4 regions of the Bacillus sp. AK128 genome follow, and region 1 is predicted to be linked to each of the others. Evidence: riboswitches for the same ligand, from Rfam matches in the RefSeq annotation. Region 1 holds a riboswitch; each other region holds the start of a gene.

Region 1 (4,915 bases):
CTTCCAACCTATGTGATTGAGAGCATCAATAAATGTGTTTCGTCTCGATTCATATTTTTGTACAAGTTCTTCTACACATTCCTGTGAAGATAAAAGAGCGGTTGCGGCAGCCTCTTGAATCGCTCCAAACAGGCTAACATACATATGGTCCTGAAGAAGGTTGATCGCTTCAATCACACTTTCATTTCCAACCGCAAATCCGACTCTCCAGCCCGCCATATTATATGTTTTAGAAAGAGTATATATTTCAATTCCCGTCTCTATTGCTCCTTCAACCTGTAAAAAGCTAATCGGCTTCTTCTCATCAAACCCAATTGCCCCATATGCAAAATCATGAACGACACAAATATTGTGCTGGTTTGCTAATTGAACCGTTTCCTCAAAAAATTCCTTTGTTGCAACAGCACCAGTTGGGTTATTAGGATAATTCAAGAACATTAACTTTGCCTGTTCTAAAATCGCTGGGTTAAGCTCACTATAGTTTGGTAGAAACTGATTTTCTACTTTAAGAGGCATTAATTCCATTCGTGCCTTTGCCAACTCCACTCCAGACCAATAATCTGGATATCCTGGGTCTGGTACTAAGGCAACGTCACCCTCATTCAACAAACACTGAGGAACTTCAACAAGACCAGCCTTTCCACCAAATAAAATAGCTACCTGTTTTTCCGGGTCTAAAGTAACGCCGTACTCGCGCTCATAATAAGTTACAATTGCTTCCTTTAGAAATTTTTGCCCTCTAAACTGTGAATATTTATGGTGAGCAGGATTCGTAACTGCTTCTTGCATGGATTTCACTATATGTGCTGAGGTCGGTTGATCTGGATTACCTTGCCCCAAGTTAATTACATCATGGCCTTGCTCCACTACTTTATTAACCTTACCAACAAGCGTAGCAAAGAATTGAGTAGGTAATTTTTTTAGAATGTCAGATTGTTCGAACGTTCTCATGGTAATCTCCTTTATGTAACGTAATATGTTAATCTTAACTTATCATTATTCAAAAATGAAATTCATTTAAATTTAGGCTCTGTATAGATTGTTGTTGGTTTTCGTTGCAGGAATCTCGCGTCCTTCTACTTTAATCAACAGTACAAAAAATCAACAATGTTCTTTAACAGCCAAATCTAAAAATATATATTGAAATTACAGTGAAAAATATTATATTGTTAGTGACAATATGTAAAGTAATTTTTTTAAGGAGTAGATGTCTTTTGAATCTAAAAATAAGCTGCATCCAATTTGATATTGCATTTGGAAATCCTGAATTGAATTTTAAACATATGAGGGAGAAAATTGAAGAAGCGGTTCTGGATTCACCAGACATCATTGTCCTACCAGAGCTTTGGACTACAGGATATGACCTTACTAGATTAGACGAGATTGCCGATCATGACGGACAAACCACTCTTTCATTTTTAAGTGAACTCGCCAAAGACAAGAATGTTCACATCGTGGGTGGCTCAATTGCTAAAAGGACGCATCAAGGCGTTTATAATACGATGTTCATTGTTAATAATCAAGGTGACCTCGTCAATGAATATAGTAAATTACACCTGTTTAAATTGATGGATGAACATCATTATTTACAAGCAGGAAACGACGAAGGGTTGTTTAAGCTTCAAGACATTACCTGCGCGGGCTTTATTTGCTACGATATTCGTTTTCCTGAATGGATTCGTAAACATACATCAAAAGGAGCAGAAGTCGTCTTTGTTGTTGCAGAATGGCCTTTCCCTCGTCTCGCTCATTGGCGCTCTTTATTAATCAGTCGTGCTATTGAGAATCAGTGCTACGTAGTTGCTTGCAACCGCGCTGGGAAGGATCCTAAAAATGAGTTTGTTGGTCATTCTATGATTATTGACCCTTGGGGAGAAATCATTGTTGAAGCTACAGAAGACGAAACCATCCTTACAGGTGAAATCAATACAGAAAAAGTTCATGCTGTTAGAAAACAGATTCCTATTTTCTCTGATCGACGTCCAGAGCATTACTAAGATGATATTTTTATTGACAAGCAAATAAAAGGCTTGTTATTATGAACACCGAGTATGAAAATAAAGACAATTAAATTTAAATGATATATTCTCTTATCAAGAGTTGGCTGAGGGAAATGGCCCTATGAAGCTGCAGCAACCGACCGTAATACCATTGTAAAATGGGGCGCAAGAAAGTATAGAAGAGCGCCAAAAGAATAACAATAACGTAAGCTATAGTTATTCTCTTGTAAGGCACGGTGCTACATCCAACAGAAGATTATTCTGGTAGATAAGAGGTGCGAAGCTATGACTTCAAGCCTCTTTCTTTATTGAAAGAGGCTTTTTATATGTTTGATCTTAGAAGGGAGTAATGATTCATGACTATATCAAATACGACTACATATGAACCGTTAACGGAGAGTTCCGCTATTACACTCGCGTTGAAATTGAATTTATTCAATGGGGATGCAGCATTAACCTGCCAAGAAATTGGAGACGGTAATCTAAATCTAGTTTTTCATATCAAGGATCAAATAAATCATAAAAGTATCATTATCAAACAAGCGCTACCTTACGCTAAGGTTGTTGGGGAGAGCTGGCCTTTAACTTTACAACGAAATAAAATTGAGGCAAATGCTTTACAGGTTGCAGCAAAATTTGTTCCTGAACTTGTTCCGGTTGTTTTTTATACAGATGAAGAATTAGCCATTACAGTTATGGAAGACTTATCTCATCTCGAAATTTCCAGAAAAGGGTTGATTGAAGGAAATCAATACCCTCTCATGTCCAAACATATTGGAATCTATATGGCAAAAACATTATTCTATACATCTGACTTCGCGTTAGATCAAAAGGTAAAAAAAGAGCAAGTAAGGGAATTTATTAATCCTGAACTATGTAAAATCACTGAAGACCTAGTCTTCACTGATCCATTTTTCAATCATGATACGAATAACTTTGAAGAAGAGCTAACCTCAGTAGTCGAAGATTTATGGAATCAATCAGAGGTTAAACTAGAAGTGGCAAAGCTAAAAAAGAAATTTTTAACTAATGCGGAAGCCCTTTTACATGGGGATTTACACACTGGGAGTATCTTTGCAAATCAAGAAGAAACGAAGGTGATTGACCCCGAGTTTGCATTTTACGGTCCAATTGGATTCGACATTGGACAGTTCATAGCTAATCTATTATTAAACGGAATCTCCGTTACACCAGAAAAACGCGAAGCATTATTTGACCATGTATCCATCACCTGGAATGTCTTCAAGGAACATTTCTCAGCCTTATGGAATACTGAAAGCAAGGAAATTTTCACCCAAACACCTGGGTACCTTGACTATACATTAAAGGAAATTTTTGAAGATTCAATTGGATTTGCAGGTTGTGAACTAATTAGACGGACAATCGGCTTAGCACATGTGGCAGATCTAGATAATATTGAAAATAAACAACAAAGAATTACAGCAAAGAAACATGCGATTGCCTTAGGTCAACATCTAATTAGTAACCGTTCAAAAATTGCTACGATTGAAGATCTACTACAAACAGTAAGGGGTGTACTACAGCATGACTAATTCTTTTACAATCCCACAATCTGTTCAATGGAAAGATGATCATATTTTCTTACTTGATCAACAAAAGCTTCCACTAGAAACAGAGTATATTGAATTAACAACGATTAAAGATGTTTTTGATGCTATTTTTACCCTTAAAGTAAGAGGTGCACCAGCGATTGGGATAACAGCTGCTTTTGGATTAGCATTAGCTGCAAATAGCTATGAAGAGGACAACCTAGTTAATTTTCATGAAAGATTAAATAAAGATCGTGAATATCTAGCGAGTTCACGACCTACAGCTGTGAATTTAGCTTGGGCATTAGAGCGATTAGTTCGTAAAGCAGAACGAGCAATTTCTGTAATGGAAGCAAAAACAATTCTTACTCATGAAGCGATTCAGATTCAGGCTGAGGATGAGGAGGTTTGTCGTCAAATTGGCCTTCATGCCCTTGAGTTGTTTAAAGATGGCGACAAAATATTAACCATCTGTAATGCAGGCTCTATTGCTACAGCACGCTATGGAACGGCATTAGCTCCTTTCTATCTTGCAAAAGACGTCGGGAAAAACCTACAGGTGTTTGCATCAGAAACCCGCCCAGTCTTACAAGGAGCACGACTAACCACTTGGGAGCTCATGCAGGCAGATGTAGATGTTACCTTAATTACAGATAATATGGCGGCGCATACCATTGCAACTAAGGGAATCAATGCAATTATAGTAGGGGCAGATCGGATCACGGCTAATGGTGATACGGCTAATAAGATTGGAACATTCAATCTCGCTCTCTTAGCGCAGGCATTTAACATACCGTTTTATGTAGCCGCTCCTTTATCAACCTTTGATCCATCCTTATCCTCTGGGCAACTGATTCCAATTGAGGAAAGAGATGCTAGAGAAATAACCCATATCTTTGGACAACAAGTAGCACCTGAAGGAGTAAAGGTTTTTAATCCGGCATTTGATGTGACACCAAATGAACTAATTACAGCAATTATTACAGAAAAGGGTGTTTTACAAGGTAACTATACAAAAGAAATCGAGCATGTTTTTACTAGCTTGGTTTAAACTTTCAATACTTTGTAGAAAATATGTTTAAATACAAACAGTCTATCGATATGGTAGGCTGTTTATTATTTATTTCGACATTTATCGATAAATTTCATCAAATTTAAACACAAAATTAGAGAAAATATGATATGATATTTATCAATCAACTGAATAAAAGAAAACTAAAAATTATAGTATCTTTCTCTATTCAAAGAAGAGGTGGCACCGTGTCGCAGAACGAAAATATTACTAAAATACTAAACGGTACAATTCATTCCGTAAAAAGTATACTCCCTATGGCTATTACTATTGGTAGTCCGTCTATGTTCCAA
Region 2 (4,915 bases), 2.3 Mb from region 1:
TTCCCATGCAGCTATTAAAATAATGGGCAAGATGCTACCAATCGCGATATCACCTGCGGATCTATTAAACTTTTTAAAGGGGAACGAAACACGATACCCCTTTGGAATGGATTTAAGTGTGTTACTTTCGGATTGCTGTGACATACCATCAACCTCCTACTTACTTAATTACTTTTTCTGCAAATGATGGTTGAATTAATTCACCCACTAGCTTCTCTAAATCTGCACCAGCATCAATAACCCCACCATTTTGCAATACTTTACCTGCCTCGACTAAAGCGTTAACTTGTGTGTCTCCAGGAACTGGGCTAGAGAAATCATTTCGAGAAATTTGCAGCTTTGCCACTTCCTCATCTAACTGTGCTTGAGTTGCTAAAATGTTAGCAGCTTCCTCTTCGTTTTCAACCGTCCATGTTCTTGCTTTTTCATATAGTTCAATAACTTTTTCTACATATTGCGGATATTGCTCAGCAAACTCAGAGCGAACATTTAGCGTTCCGTACGTATTGAAATCAGGGTTTCGATAGATATAAGATGTACCCTCTGTCACCTCAAGCTTTGCCATATGTGGATCAAGTCCTGCCCATGCATCTACATCTCCAGAAACAAGAGCTGATGCCCCGTCACCATGCTGTAGGTTGACAATTTCAACGTCTGTACTTTTTAGACCAGCTTCATCTAGTGCACGTAGTAAGAAAATATATGGATCTGTTCCTAAAGTGGCAGCAACCTTTTTTCCTTTTAAGTCAGCAACTGATTCTATACTAGTTCCACCAGGGCCAACAAGTGCCGTCCACTCTGGCTTTGAATAAATATATACCGTTTCAATTGGTGATGCCTTTGACTTCGCAATTAAAGCTGCTGCTCCGGCAGTTGATCCAAAATCAACGCTATCACTGTTTAAAAATTCTAACGCTTTGTTACTACCTAAGCTTTGAACCCACTCAACTTCGATACCTTCTGCTTCAAACGCTTCTTCTACCCAGCCTTTTTCCTTTAATACAAGACTTGTTGGTGAGTAGAATGCATAGTCTAAACGGATTTTCTCAGGCTTTGCTTCTTCAGCAGCACCAGAAACTTCAGTATTGTTTGATGTCGTGCTGCTTCCACACGCACTTAGTAAACCTATATAAATAGTAAGAATTAAGGATAGAAAGATGGTGAACTTTTTATTTTTCATTTTTTTTTAAACACTCCTTGTTGGGGAGCCTTCTTTAGAAGACTCTAATTTCTTTTAAATTCTTTATAAAAACCTTCGTTGTATTAATAATGTGAGCAGTGTTGATTGGCGCTACAGGATGCTCGCTTTCCGCGGGGCGGGCGGTGAGCCTCTTCGGAGCAAGCTCCTGTGGGGTCTCACCAAGGACAAAGTGAACTCCTTTGTCATATGTCCCGCTGCTCCCGCAGGAGTCTCGCACCTTCCGCTTTAATCAAACAACCTTGTTTTCAATACTATTTATTAAACAATAACCTTCTTTTAATAGGTTTCTTATATTTCACAAGCATACGTTGAAATCGAGCCTCTTAAGCGTTGTGCTTCTTTATAGGTGCAGCGATTGTAGACAACTTCTAAGCCTGCTTCTTTTGCGATATTTACAGCTTCTTCTGAAATGACACCCTCTTGTAGCCAGAAAATACCTGGTCGGACAATAGCTGCTTCTTTTGCTAATTCAACAGCAGCATCCGAGCTTCTAAAGATCTGGGCGATATCAATTTTATCAGGCACTGAGCTTAAATCTGGATAGGCTTTCTCTCCTAGAACCTCTGTTTCATTTGGGTTTACCGGAATGATTTGATAACCTAATCTCTTCATCTTGAAAGCTAAGCGGTGACTTGGTCTTGCTGGATTACTACTCAATCCAACAATCGCAACATTCTTTATTCTTGTTTGCTCCACTCCATCCACCACTAGGGTTTCGGTAGGAGATCCTAATGCTTTTTTAATAACACCTTCATCATTGATCACAATCTCTTTTTCTACACCGTCATATGCGCCAGTTGCTTGCAGTAAAGCTTGGTTTAAATCATTTGTTAAATCTCTGACAGACTCTAACCCTACAGATAAACGAACAAGCTCTTCTGTTACCCCTGTTGCTTTTAGCTGATCACCTGTTAGCTGCTGATGAGTAGTTGAGGCTGGATGGATGACTAATGAACGAGCATCTCCAACGTTTGCGAGATGCGACCATAGTGATAAGGAATCAATAAAGGTCTTACCTGCTTCTCTTCCACCTTTAATTCCAAATACTACAACTGCTCCATCTCCACCTGTCAGATACTTCTTTGCCAAGTGATGGGTTGGATGATTTTCTAGTCCTGGATATGTAACCCATTCAACCGCTGGATGACTAGCTAAATATTCAGCAACCACTCTTGCATTTTCGGTGTGCTTTTCCATTCTTAACTGTAAAGTCTCTAACCCTTGTAACAGTAAGAACGCATTGAATGGACTTAAGCAAGATCCAAAGTCTCTTAATAATTGAACACGCAGCTTAGTAATGAAAGCTAGAGTTCCAAAATCAACAGCATAACGGATGCCGTTATAGCTTGGGTCTGGCTCTGTGAATCCAGGGAACTTTTCACTGTTCCAGTTAAAGCGTCCTCCGTCAACAACGATTCCTCCAATTGAAGTACCGTGCCCACCAATCCATTTTGTTGCTGAGTGTACGACGATGTCTGCACCCCATTTAATTGGCTTACATAATGAAGGTGATGCAAATGTGCTGTCAACCACGAGTGGGATGCCTGCTTCATGTGCAATGTTCGCAACTGCTTCAATATCTAAAACTTGTAAACTCGGATTACCAATCGTTTCAGCGAAAACAGCCTTTGTCTTAGGAGTAATTGCTTTTCTAAAATTTTCTGGATCAGAAGAATCTACAAATTTCACTTTAATTCCGTAACGTGGAAACGTAACGGCGAATAAATTATAGGTACCACCGTAAAGATTGGTTGCTGCTACGATTTCGTCTCCAGCATGAGCGAGGTTCATAAGTGCTAAAGAAATCGCTGCCTGACCAGAAGAGGTAGCAACTGCTGCAACACCTTCTTCTAATAAAGCTATTCTCTTTTCAAGAACATCTACCGTTGGATTTCCAATACGAGAGTAGATATTACCTGGCTCATCTAATGCGAATAAGCGTTGGGCATGCTCTGTATTATGAAAAACATAAGAAGAAGTTTGATAGATTGGAACTGCACGAGATCCAGTTGTAGGATCTGGAGCATGACCTCCGTGTAACAATAATGTTTCTAAATCATAAGAATGGTTTGTCATATATAACTCTCCCTTTTTTGTGTATTAAAAAAGCATCCTGCGTTAAGAAGAGGATGCTTTACCCTCTTCTTATCTCTCAGATTTTTTCTGCTGGAATTAGCACCTGTATATCGGTTGCCGGGTTTCATCGGGCCAGTCCCTCCACCTCTCTTGATAAGAAGATTATTTAATTGATGTTCGTGGTACTGAAGGTTCTGTTTGAACCTGCTCCAGAGATATCCCCGTAGTTGAAACAGGATAAAATCTTAAGGTATCTTGATTGAGCTGTTGAAGAAATAATAATACATTTTCTTCCCTTCCTTGAAGGAAGTCCCCTACAATATAACCATCCTCTGTTTTAACAAGCTCTCTCTGGATGAGCTTAACTTCATAATCTTGAAGTTTGCTAGTAATAGAATAATTTTTCTTTAAATCCTCAGAATTTAAAGCTTCACTGATTGAAACCCATAATGACTGTGGTGATCCATTTTGATATATCGGTTGATAACTCGATCTTCTAAATTCATTAACAGGATTCCCCTGTTGTCTTATATAAACTAAATCCTCAATCATTGCGCTCGCAGTGGCTTTCGAACCTGCTCCAGGTCCTTGTAGAAGAATATTCCCGACTAAATCAGTCGAAATGACAATACCATTATCGACACCCTCAACATTATACAGAGGATGATTTGCGTTTACGAAAACCGGTTTGACCTCAGCTACAATTTCTTCATTCTGTTTTTGAAGGGTAGCTAATAATTTCAAGCGAAGTCCTAGCTTCTCACCAATAATCAGATCCTGTAGAGAAACCTTATTCACGCCTTGCTTTTCAACTTGATCCCAATTTGGCTGTTCTTGGTGAATAAGATCACTTAAGATCATCAGCTTATAAAAAGCATCGGTACCTAAAATATCATTTGCTGGATTTGCCTCTGCATAACCAAGCTCCTGTGCTTCCTTTAGCACATCGTCAAAGTCGGCCTTTTCTTTGCGCATTTTCGTTAATATAAAATTACTTGTTCCATTTAAGATTGCCTCTAGCTTGGTAATACCATTAACCTGTAGTAATTGAATAATGGTTCGTAATAATGGAATCCCACCAGCTACAGCTGCTTCAAAAGCAAGGAAGCGACCTTTACTTTTGGCAAGCTCTGATAATTCCTTTCCTTGATGAGCAAGTAGTTCCTTATTTGCACTAATTACATGACAGCCTTTATCTAGGAAACTTTTAATATAGGAATTGGCAGGCTCTATTCCAACAATTGCTTCAAACACGATATCAATCTCTTCAATAGCTAATATTTCATCTATTTTAGTTGTCACCTTTACTGATGGTTTGATATCTCTTTGCTTTTCCTGGTTTTTAACTAATACCCCTACCACTTCGACTTTTGTACCAGTTGCTTCTATTAGCTTTTGCTGGTGAGTTTCGATAGTTTGATAAACACCTTGACCAACTGTTCCTAAACCTAATAAGGCTACCTTTATCGTTTTCATGAAGTAAGTCCCTCCTCTACTAGATGTCCCCATTTTTCAAATTCAACTAAGAAACCGTCATGACCAAACACAGTGGACACTTCATAGTGCTTTGAGGATGAATGTACCTCTTGATGCTCCGCTACAACTCCTTGCAAAAACTCAGATGGATAAATGAGATCG
Region 3 (4,915 bases), 470 kb from region 1:
TAAATCGATACCCGCTGAAATTGCAAAGTTTCCATTCACAGCTGCGAGATCAACAGAGTCTAATGACCGTGGGAGTTGTGCAGCTTCAATTTCATTGAATTTTAGGTTTTTTGGGTTTTCTTTAATATCCTTTACTGTTGCCTTTAATGGGTTTATAGATTCATCAAAAGTTATAATTCCATTTTCATGAAGGACGGTTAATCCTCTTGCAAGGTTAGTGGGGTCATTGGCTATAGCGACGGTACTCCCATCCTCAATTTCTTCTATGGAATTATATTTATTAGAATAAATACCAATAGGAGCTGTGGGGACGGTAATGACCTCAGATAAGTCAAGGTCATGCTCACTTGCAAATGCCTCTAAATATACCTTGTGTTGGAATAAGTTTGCATCTAAGGAGCCGCTGCTTAAAGATAGATTGGGCTGAACATAATCATTAAATTCTTTGATCTCAACCTTATATCCTTTTTCTTCTAGAAAGGGTTTGACACCCTTCTCTAGCATATCGCTATAAGGAACTGTTGCTCCTAATACAAGTTCTTTCTTTTCACCTGTTGATGAGCTTTCTGCTCCACCACAAGCTGTTAATAATACGAGAAATAATGAAGACAGTAATAGTATAATATGTTTTTTCATTAAAGCACCTCATATATTTTATTTTTTAAACCGTTTTACGATTATGCTACCTTTGTGAAGATGTATCTGATACTTTTGAATCTATTTACTTGCTGTATAGACCTGTCGATATTTACTGGCAGGATGATCTTCTGTTAATAAGCTACTCCCATGGTCAAAAAGCTTTTCCCTCAATGAGCCACTCTTGTATTCAGTCTTGTAAATCCCTCGTTCTTGTAAAATCGGGACTACTAAATCAATAAACTCTTTTAAATCTCCTGGTGTTACTAGGTGATTAAGGTTAAAGCCATCAACACCTGATTGTTCAAATAGGTGTTGGATTTGATTGGCTACTTCCACAGGATTACCAATGATAAAGTTTTCGCGATCCAATTTTTCAATTCGACCGAGTGCTTCCTTGACCTTTAACTGCTTAGAGGCATCCTTTGTCATTGAGGCAGCTTTATAATGGCCATGCTCTGTCTTTTTAAATTCAAATGGATTATTATAATCTTTCTCTGTGTACTCAGATAAATCGTAACCGCTGGCACCACCAAATTGTGCTTTAGCAGAATCTGGACTCCAATACCGTGAGTATTCTTCGAACTTTAGCTCTGCTTCTTCTGTTGTAGGAGCAACAATCACACTTAAAAACGTGAATATTTTTATATGTTCAGGGTTCCGACCATATTTCTTAGCAAGCTCTCTAATTGTATTGGAGTAGTATTTAACACGTTCAGGAGTAGGTCCACCTATAAATACACATTCGGCATGCTTAGCAGCGAATTCACGGCCTCGTTCGGAAGTTCCTGCCTGATAGATGACTGGCGTACGTTGTAAGGAAGGTTCACTTAAGTGCGGTCCTTCCACACTGAAATACTTACCAGAATGATTGATTTCATGAACTTTTGACGGATCTATTAACCTTTCTGATTCCAAATCTTCAATAATTGCATCATCTTCCCAACTTGCTTCCCAAAGCTTATAGGATACTTCTAAAAACTCATCAGCAATTTCATATCTTTCATCATGTTTAATCATTTCTTCCAAGCTGAAGTTTCGAGCAGCATTTGGAAGATACGAAGTGACAACATTCCAAGCAATCCGGCCCTTCGTTAAATGGTCTAAAGTAGAGAAACGTCTTGCGTTACCAAAGGGTTGTTCATATGTAGTACTAACTGTGATTGCGAAAGATAGATTATTGGTAACGCTAGCCATGGCTGGGATAATCAGAGCACCGTCATTAACTGGAAATTGGAGTCCGTCTCGAATGGAAGGCTCTTTGCTTTTCTTATACGTATCATATACACCTAATACATCTGCGAAAAAAACTGCATCAAATTTACCTCTTTCTAAGAGTTTTGCATATTCTAGCCAGTAGTCTAAATTCTTATAGTGACGGTGTCTCTTACTTTCTGGATGCTTCCAAAACCCGTGAGAATTGTGCATTGCACTAGTCATTTCAAATGCATTTAAAATTATTTGCTTGGTCAATGTGATCGCCATCCTTTATTAAAATATTTTTTGACAAACAAAAAACCTCTTCTTTTGAAAGAAAAGAAGAGGTTAGTAAAAAGCATAAATATACAGATCTCTTCTTATCTCTCAAGCGAATGCTTGCTGGAATTGGCACAGTACTAGAAAAAGTCTGCTGCCGAGGTATCAAAGGGCCAGTCCCTCCACCTCTCTGGATAAGAAAAACGATTATGAAGTTGTAAGTTTATAACTGTAATCCCAAATCTACATGGGTTAGAAATTTTTGTCAATCCTTTATTTTGAAAATTTATAATTTTATTACTGAAGGATTTATTAAGCATTTTAAATAAAATGAAAAGTGAATTAAAAACTGTTTGACAAATTTGCACATCAGACTTATGATAAAAAACAGTTTCACATAATTTCATAATAAACTTATCAAGAGTGACTGAGGGTCAGGCCCAATGACGTCCGGCAACCTCCTAATTGGAAAGGTGCCACTTCCTGCAGAATGTTTTACATTCTGAGAGATAAGTCGTATATATTTGACGATCTTATCTCTTTCAATGGAAAGAGATTTTTTTATTTTATGCTGTTGTAAGAAAGTGAGTACTGATGAAGAAGTTTTGAGCAAGCTTCTTCGAGAAAGGCTTTGGGCTAGCTTATTAGGTTAACAATCTACGAAGTTTTATTTAATTAGAGGTAAGGGGGTAAACAAAATTGATTGAAATAAAGAACCTGTCAAAGGTATATAAAACTTCAAAAGGAAAAGTAATTGGAGTTGATGATGTTACTTTAACAATTAGTAAAGGAGAGATCTTTGGGATTGTTGGTTATAGTGGTGCAGGAAAAAGCTCGTTAATACGATGTCTAAATCTATTAGAAAAGCCTTCAGCAGGAGAGGTCCATATCGATGGGGTTTCTTTAACTAGTCTAAATAATCAACATTTACGTAAGGCTAGACTAAAAATCGGAATGATATTCCAGCACTTTCATTTAGTCTCCTCTAAAACAGTTTTCGAAAATGTCGCGTTTGCTCTTAAGGCAGCCAATAAGTCAAAATCAGAAATTACCCATAGAGTAACCGAATTACTTGAAATGGTAGGGTTATCTGAAAAGAGCAATGTGTATCCGGCTCAATTGAGTGGAGGGCAGAAGCAAAGGGTAGGGATTGCAAGGGCTTTGGCAAATGACCCGACTGTCCTATTATGTGATGAAGCAACATCAGCATTAGATCCTAGTACAACTAAATCAATTCTGAAATTATTGAAAAGGATTAATAGGGAGCTAGGAATTACGATTGTGCTGATTACTCATGAGATGGAAGTAGTCAAAGATATTTGCGATCGAATGGCTGTCATGCAGGATGGAAAAATAATTGAAATTGGCCGGACCTATGATGTCTTTGCCGATCCGAAGGAAGATTTAACTAAACAGTTTATTAACACGGTCTTACAATTCGATCTACCAGACCATATTATCTCATCTAGTAAAGGAACGATTATAAAAATTCAGTTTAAGGGATCGATTGCAGAGGAGTCAGTTGTTTCAGATGTATTTAAGAAATTTGAAGTGAATGGAAATATCCTCCATGGAAAAATTGAATACATAAAAGAAGTTCCACTTGGAATTTTCATTATGGAACTAACAGGTGACTCGAAGGAAATAGAACGTTCCATTCTATATATTACAGAAAAAACACAAAGCGTGGAGGTGATTCACCTTGCTTAATCATTTGATTGAACTTCTTCCAGATCTAAATAAGGCGTTCTTTGAAACGATTTATATGGTCTCAATATCTATGACTGTAGCAATTATTGTGGGTTTACCATTAGGTATTTTATTATTTGTAACTGACAAGGGCTTGTTTTTGGAAAATATACCTTTAAAATCAACGCTTGGTTTTATTGTAAATATTGTACGTTCTATTCCTTTTATCATCTTACTTGTCGCCCTGTTACCTTTTACCGATTTAATAACCGGAACAACGATAGGACCTACAGCAGCATCTGTTTCATTATCGGTTGCAGCAATTCCGTTTTTTGCTAGAATTGTAGAAACTTCCTTACGTGAGATAAATAAAGGCGTTATAGAAGCTGCTGTTTCGGTAGGTGCCTCGCCTTGGATGATTATAAAAGACGTGCTAATTCCTGAAGCGAAACCTTCTATTGTTCAAGGAACAACGATTACCATTATTAGTTTAGTAGCCTATTCCGCGATGGCAGGGATTGTCGGAGGTGGTGGCGTAGGGGATTTAGCCATTCGATTTGGATACTACCGATATGATAATGTCGTGATGATTACAACAGTAGTGGTCTTAATTTGCTTAGTGCAGATTGTTCAATTTGCCGGAGATAAAGTAGCTAGAGTTGTAGACAAAAGATAATAAGAAGTATGTTGTTTAATAATCACTAATGGAGGAAACTATAAATGTTTAAAAAATTCGTATTATCACTATCATTACTTGCATTACTAGCAGCTTGTGGAGGAAAAGAAGATGCCTCAGGGACAGTAGAAGATAAAGAAATTACAATTGGGGCTACATCTGGTCCTTATTCCGATATGGTAACCAAAGCTATAAAACCTGTTTTAGAAGAAAAAGGTTATACAATAGAAGTGGTTGAGTTTAGTGACTATATCCAACCAAACAAAGCGTTAGCGAACGGTGACTTAGATGCAAACCTATTCCAACATAAAATTTATTTAGAAAGCTTTGCAAAAGAGCATGAGTTAGATCTATCTGAAGTAATAATCGTTCCGACTGCACCAATGGGTATTTATTCGAAAGAGTTTAATTCATTAGAAGACATTGAAGATGGAAGTG
Region 4 (4,915 bases), 470 kb from region 1:
AATGGGCTGAAGCTGCCGCAAAAGAAACTGGAGCGGAAGTAAAGCTGTTAAGAATACCCGAAACAGCCCCTGACACTGCAATTGATACAAATCCAGCATGGAGAGGACATGTAGATGCAACCAAAGACGTTCCAGCTGTCACATTAGATGACTTAGAGTGGGCAGATGCTTTCATTTTCAGTGTTCCAACAAGATATGGTAATGTAGCATCACAATTTAAATCATTCATTGATACAACAGGTGGATTATGGTTTAATGGCAAACTTGCTAATAAGGTGGTAAGTGCAATGACATCTGCAGCTAACCCACATGGCGGTCAAGAAGCAACTATTCTTTCCATTTACACATCTATGTACCACTGGGGTGCTATTATTGCCGCACCAGGTTATACAGACCCATCACTCTTTGCTGCTGGTGGAAACCCTTATGGAACATCAGTTACCATTAACCAAGAAGGTAAGATGGTTGAAAATGTTGAAGATGCGGTTAAACACCAAGCAAAACGTACCGTGCAAGTGGCATCAGCAGTTAAAACTGGAATGCAATAAACAAAAATCAGGAGAGCTCTCTCCTGATTTTTTTATTTACGATCTATTTTTCAATTGATATCCTTCTTTTCCCCAGCATATAAACAATTGCATCGTCTGCAGGTGGATTGTGTAAACCTGCACGAACATCTCGAAAATATCGTTGTAATGGATTCTTTTCTGACAAGCTTCTAGCTCCCACAATCCTCATTGCTAAATCAACTATAGAATTAGCGCTATTGGTAGCAATATGTTTAACAGCAGCCAGTTCATGAGCTAATGACGCCCTACCCTCGGGATCATTAACCCATTTTAGCGCAACCGAATAAATCAGTTCTCTTGCCTTAAATAACTCCAACTCCATTTCGCCAACCTTTCGTTGGACCTCAGGCACTTCAGCAATAGGACCAGGTAATGTATTGGGTTGATACTCTCTTGCAAATGAAACAGCATAATCTCTTGCCGCTGTTGCAATACCTAAGTATACGGTAGGAATCTGCAGATACCAACCTTTTGGCAGGTTGGTACCACCCTCCTGACTTATAAGTGAATCTTCCTCAATTCGAACATTACTTAAAATTAAATCATCACTTTTTGTACCCTTCATGGAAATACTATCCCAAGTTTCTTCGATTGAGACACCTTCTAACCGGTGATCAATTAGAAACATTCCACGCTGTCCGGTTTGCTCGATTTGAGCAGTTACAATGGAATAATCAAGTGCAATTGCCATTGAAGTAAAAGCTTTCTCCCCGTTAATAACCCACTGATTACCGTCTTTAGTTGCAGTAGTAGTAGGCAGTCCTCCCCTAGAAGGACTTCCTGTCGCCCTTTCAGTAGCCGCAACATTGAATAATGCCTTAGACTGTACGATTAGTCGACAAAGCTTTTCAAACATTAATTCATTCCAAGAATGACTTTCTGCATTTTCTAGAATGCAACCTAAATGCCAACCAATTGATAAGGCAGTTGCTCCATCACCTTGGGCTAATATTTCTTGAATTTGAAGGAATTGATATAGATTTAAACCAGTACCTCCATATTTTTGAGGTACTGTGAGCGCCAAAAAGTTTTCTTTTTTTAAATCCTCAAGATTAGCAAGAAGGCAGTCCCCCTCATCCATTTGACCAGCTCTGTTATCAAAAATAGCTGCAAGTTTTCTTGCTTGTTGGAGTATATCCTCAAAATTTGTATCGGTATTTCCTCTGTTTTCCAACTATTCTCCCCCTAGCACTTCTTTATTTATAGTAATAAAATAAAAAAACCCCTTTCGATATATAGAAAGAGGTTTGTGTACATATTAAACTATACTCTTTCTTATCTGCCAGACCAAAAGTCTGTTGGATTTGGCACCGTTTTATTAAATATTAATAAATGGTTGCCGTGGGTTCTTAGGACCAAGTTCCTCCCCCACTCTTGATAAGTAAAATATTTTGCTATTTAATTTTATATATTAAATTTATCGTATATGAAAATATCTGTCAATTCAAAAAGCTTATTGTTTATCTAATGCAAGCTTGATCATAAGATTTGTCATTCCATCAACAATCTCTGCTTGACCTTCAAGCACTTGATAAAATGTTTGCAGGTACTTTTCTGTAATCTCCATATACTCCCTATCTTGTTTATGTTCACAAATATCCCTGAACAACTCTAATTGTCCTTCTAGGATAATCATTTCTTCATATGTTAAATAGAATTGAATGCCTTCTTCTGTGGATTCATTCTCATTAAATCCATTAAAGACAAGCATCTTTTCTGTAAGATCTTGGAGAACATGATATTCCTTTTGAAGGAGCTTTAGTTCCCGCTTGTTTTTTTCATGTTGGATTGCATAACCCAATGAATGGGTTAAATAAGAAAGCATATGAATCCAGAATGTAATCTCCGTCTTTATTATCAGTAGTTGAATGGCCTGTTCTTCTAACATAGACCTTGTATTTTCTTTTTTTGACTTAGCTTGTATGAAGTCAATAATCATGATTAGTCCCCTCCTGCCGTTATCATACTAGCATGTTTTCAGAAAAAACGGCAGTTGACTTTAATGGTAAGGTGTCAATTATTTTCCAAGTGTATGTTGTTTTCGAAAGACCCATGCCACTAAAGGCGGAACTAAAAATAGAATAAAGAAGATACGAAATAGCTGGAAACCAGTTACAATTGATAAATCTGCTCCAATCGCTTTTGCAGTTAGTCCCATTTCGGCTATGCCACCTGGAGCGGTACTTAAAAAGGCTGTGCCAAGTGAGATTGGATACACCCACTGTAATAAGCCTGCAATTAACACGGTAGAAAGGAGTAAGATTAAACAGGATATAATAGCTCCTGTACCAAACCGTTTCCAGTTTTTCAACTTATTAGGATCAACCATTTTTCCAATATGAATTCCTAGGAAGATTTGAGCAGCAATAAGTAATAACTCTGGAATTGGAAATGGAGTTAAACCAAAAACGACTAAAACAGCACAACCAATAATAGGACCTACTAAGTAAGGTGTAGGAAGTCTCCCTTTCACGGCAAGGAGCGATGATAGTCCTGTTACAGCTATAAAGAGTGTTATTTCCATTACAGTACTCGTTTTTATTGAAGATTCCACAGTGTTTAGAGTGGTAAGTGGTCCACTAAACCAATCAATTCGAACAATGGCTGGTACTAGGTAGATTACTGAAAGAAGACGTATTAACTGAAAAAGAGTAACACTTGTGACATCCACATCATCAATTTCTTCGCCTAATAACACCATTTGTGAAAATCCTCCAGGCATCATTCCGATAAAAGCAGTCTTAAAGTTGATTCCAATAAATCTTGAAATAAATATAGAGACTAAGAGAGAAAAACCAATCAATAAGATGGTTGTTGTCAGCATTGCAGGTAACATTTTTAACATTTGTAAAAGCGTATCATATGTAAATGCAATCCCAAGCATGTAACCAATGACTACTAAAGCACCATTTCTAGTTACTGGTAGACTTTTTATCTCCCGCTTAAGCAAGAGCTTCCAAATAACTACAGCCAGCAGGGAACCGAGCATCCAGGCTAAAGGTAGCTGTAGAAAAGTAAACAGTAGACCACCAATACATGCAATTAAAAGTGTTTCAAAAAATGGGAGTAATTTTTTCACTGGATCACGGCTTTCTAGAAAATAGATGACTATCATTCTTTTATTTTATCACTAAAAAAAGACTGCAACAATGAGCTGCAGCCTTTCATTTACTTACATAAGGTTTGGCGGAAGTGGATGCGGTAAAGTATCATGAACATAAAGTGGCGCAGGGGTTAAACTAGCCTTTGGTCCAAAAGGAACTGGTTGTGATACATAATTAAACACGCCACGACCATCAGGAGCTGGTCCTTGGGCAAATCTACCTTTACTGCTTGCTTCTCCGCGTGATAGATTGTAAAAGTCATAGGATACAGCTTGCTTTTCAAGCTCACGCGGGAAGGTTGTTGGGACAACAATATCACCTTCACGTGCTTCAAGCTCAGCAATCGCTGCCTTCCATATATTTTGGTGCGCAGTATCACGAGCAATTAGGAAAGAAAGCATATCCTTTACACCAGGATCCTCAGCTATCTCATATAATCTTACAGCTTGAAGACGCCCTTGAGATTCAGATGTCAAGTTTGCTCTAAAATCAGCTAAAAGATTTCCACTTGCACCAATATATGCAGCAGTCCATCTATTCCCAACACTATCAACTGGCATTGCACCTAATCCAGAGACAATAGCATGTTGTGGGTTCATTCCGCCCATAATTGCAGCCACTGCTGGATTATTATTATAAGCAGCTTGTTGATCCTCTAACGGAGCCCCATCTAAAAGACGTGCAATCATCGTTGCAAGCATTTCAACATGCGCCATTTCCTCTGCACCAATATCTAATAATAGATCACGATATTTTGCATCAGCACGACCGTTGAAACCTTGAAATAAGTATTGCATCATAACAGAAATTTCACCATACTGTCCCCCGAGAATTTCTTGAAGCTTCTTTGCATATATCGGATCTGGACATGATGGTTTTGCATCATATTGAAGTTCTTTAATGTGATAAAACATAGGTAATTATTCCTCCTTTATTAACATCCCTAACAATGTATAGGGATGTAGGAGAAATGGTGCTTGTATAGGCAAATTCTTTATAAAAGATTTACATTATTTATTTTCTTCTACGGTTACTTCATCAGTATGGATACAATCAAATTCACCAATTTCCTCTTGTATTTGCTCTAGAGTGGGAAGATCATCGTAGCTCTCTAACAACTCATGATTTACTAAACTAACTAAATGGTAGGGATACTCTTCATCAGAAAAAGGTGAATAAATCATTGTATATACTCCTCCACCTTTAGTAAAAAAAAACTGAAGATGGCTAGTTAGTCTCTCT

Evidence for each region. Region 1 has a riboswitch for S-adenosylmethionine ahead of mtnK (S-methyl-5-thioribose kinase). Riboswitches for the same ligand answer to the same signal wherever they lie in the genome.
Region 2: linked by a shared signal. The riboswitch ahead of M1D60_RS03240 (PLP-dependent aspartate aminotransferase family protein) and the one ahead of mtnK (S-methyl-5-thioribose kinase) in region 1 are both predicted to bind S-adenosylmethionine.
Region 3: linked by a shared signal. The riboswitch ahead of M1D60_RS13190 (LLM class flavin-dependent oxidoreductase) and the one ahead of mtnK (S-methyl-5-thioribose kinase) in region 1 are both predicted to bind S-adenosylmethionine.
Region 4: linked by a shared signal. The riboswitch ahead of M1D60_RS13205 (acyl-CoA dehydrogenase family protein) and the one ahead of mtnK (S-methyl-5-thioribose kinase) in region 1 are both predicted to bind S-adenosylmethionine.

Annotation. Positions count from the first base shown of each region.
Region 1 is NZ_CP096379.1:3,126,262-3,131,176, forward strand. It holds gene M1D60_RS15670 (aminotransferase class I/II-fold pyridoxal phosphate-dependent enzyme) at 1-951, opposite strand, end outside; gene M1D60_RS15675 (carbon-nitrogen family hydrolase) at 1,152-1,997, shown strand; SAM riboswitch class I at 2,088-2,275, shown strand; gene mtnK (S-methyl-5-thioribose kinase) at 2,357-3,553, shown strand; gene mtnA (S-methyl-5-thioribose-1-phosphate isomerase) at 3,546-4,601, shown strand; gene M1D60_RS15690 (chemotaxis protein CheX) at 4,811-4,915, shown strand, end outside.
Region 2 is NZ_CP096379.1:722,654-727,568, reverse strand. It holds gene M1D60_RS03250 (ABC transporter permease) at 1-144, opposite strand, end outside; gene M1D60_RS03245 (aliphatic sulfonate ABC transporter substrate-binding protein) at 161-1,180, opposite strand; gene M1D60_RS03240 (PLP-dependent aspartate aminotransferase family protein) at 1,490-3,277, opposite strand; SAM riboswitch class I at 3,344-3,437, opposite strand; gene M1D60_RS03235 (homoserine dehydrogenase) at 3,440-4,753, opposite strand; gene metX (homoserine O-acetyltransferase MetX) at 4,750-4,915, opposite strand, start outside.
Region 3 is NZ_CP096379.1:2,653,200-2,658,114, reverse strand. It holds gene M1D60_RS13195 (MetQ/NlpA family ABC transporter substrate-binding protein) at 1-636, opposite strand, end outside; gene M1D60_RS13190 (LLM class flavin-dependent oxidoreductase) at 718-2,109, opposite strand; SAM riboswitch class I at 2,211-2,313, opposite strand; SAM riboswitch class I at 2,524-2,628, shown strand; gene M1D60_RS13185 (methionine ABC transporter ATP-binding protein) at 2,812-3,822, shown strand; gene M1D60_RS13180 (methionine ABC transporter permease) at 3,878-4,477, shown strand; gene M1D60_RS13175 (MetQ/NlpA family ABC transporter substrate-binding protein) at 4,522-4,915, shown strand, end outside.
Region 4 is NZ_CP096379.1:2,658,604-2,663,518, forward strand. It holds gene wrbA (NAD(P)H:quinone oxidoreductase) at 1-548, shown strand, start outside; gene M1D60_RS13205 (acyl-CoA dehydrogenase family protein) at 592-1,743, opposite strand; SAM riboswitch class I at 1,842-1,953, opposite strand; gene M1D60_RS13210 (hypothetical protein) at 2,023-2,508, opposite strand; gene M1D60_RS13215 (AbrB family transcriptional regulator) at 2,587-3,648, opposite strand; gene M1D60_RS13220 (manganese catalase family protein) at 3,742-4,587, opposite strand; gene M1D60_RS13225 (hypothetical protein) at 4,684-4,857, opposite strand.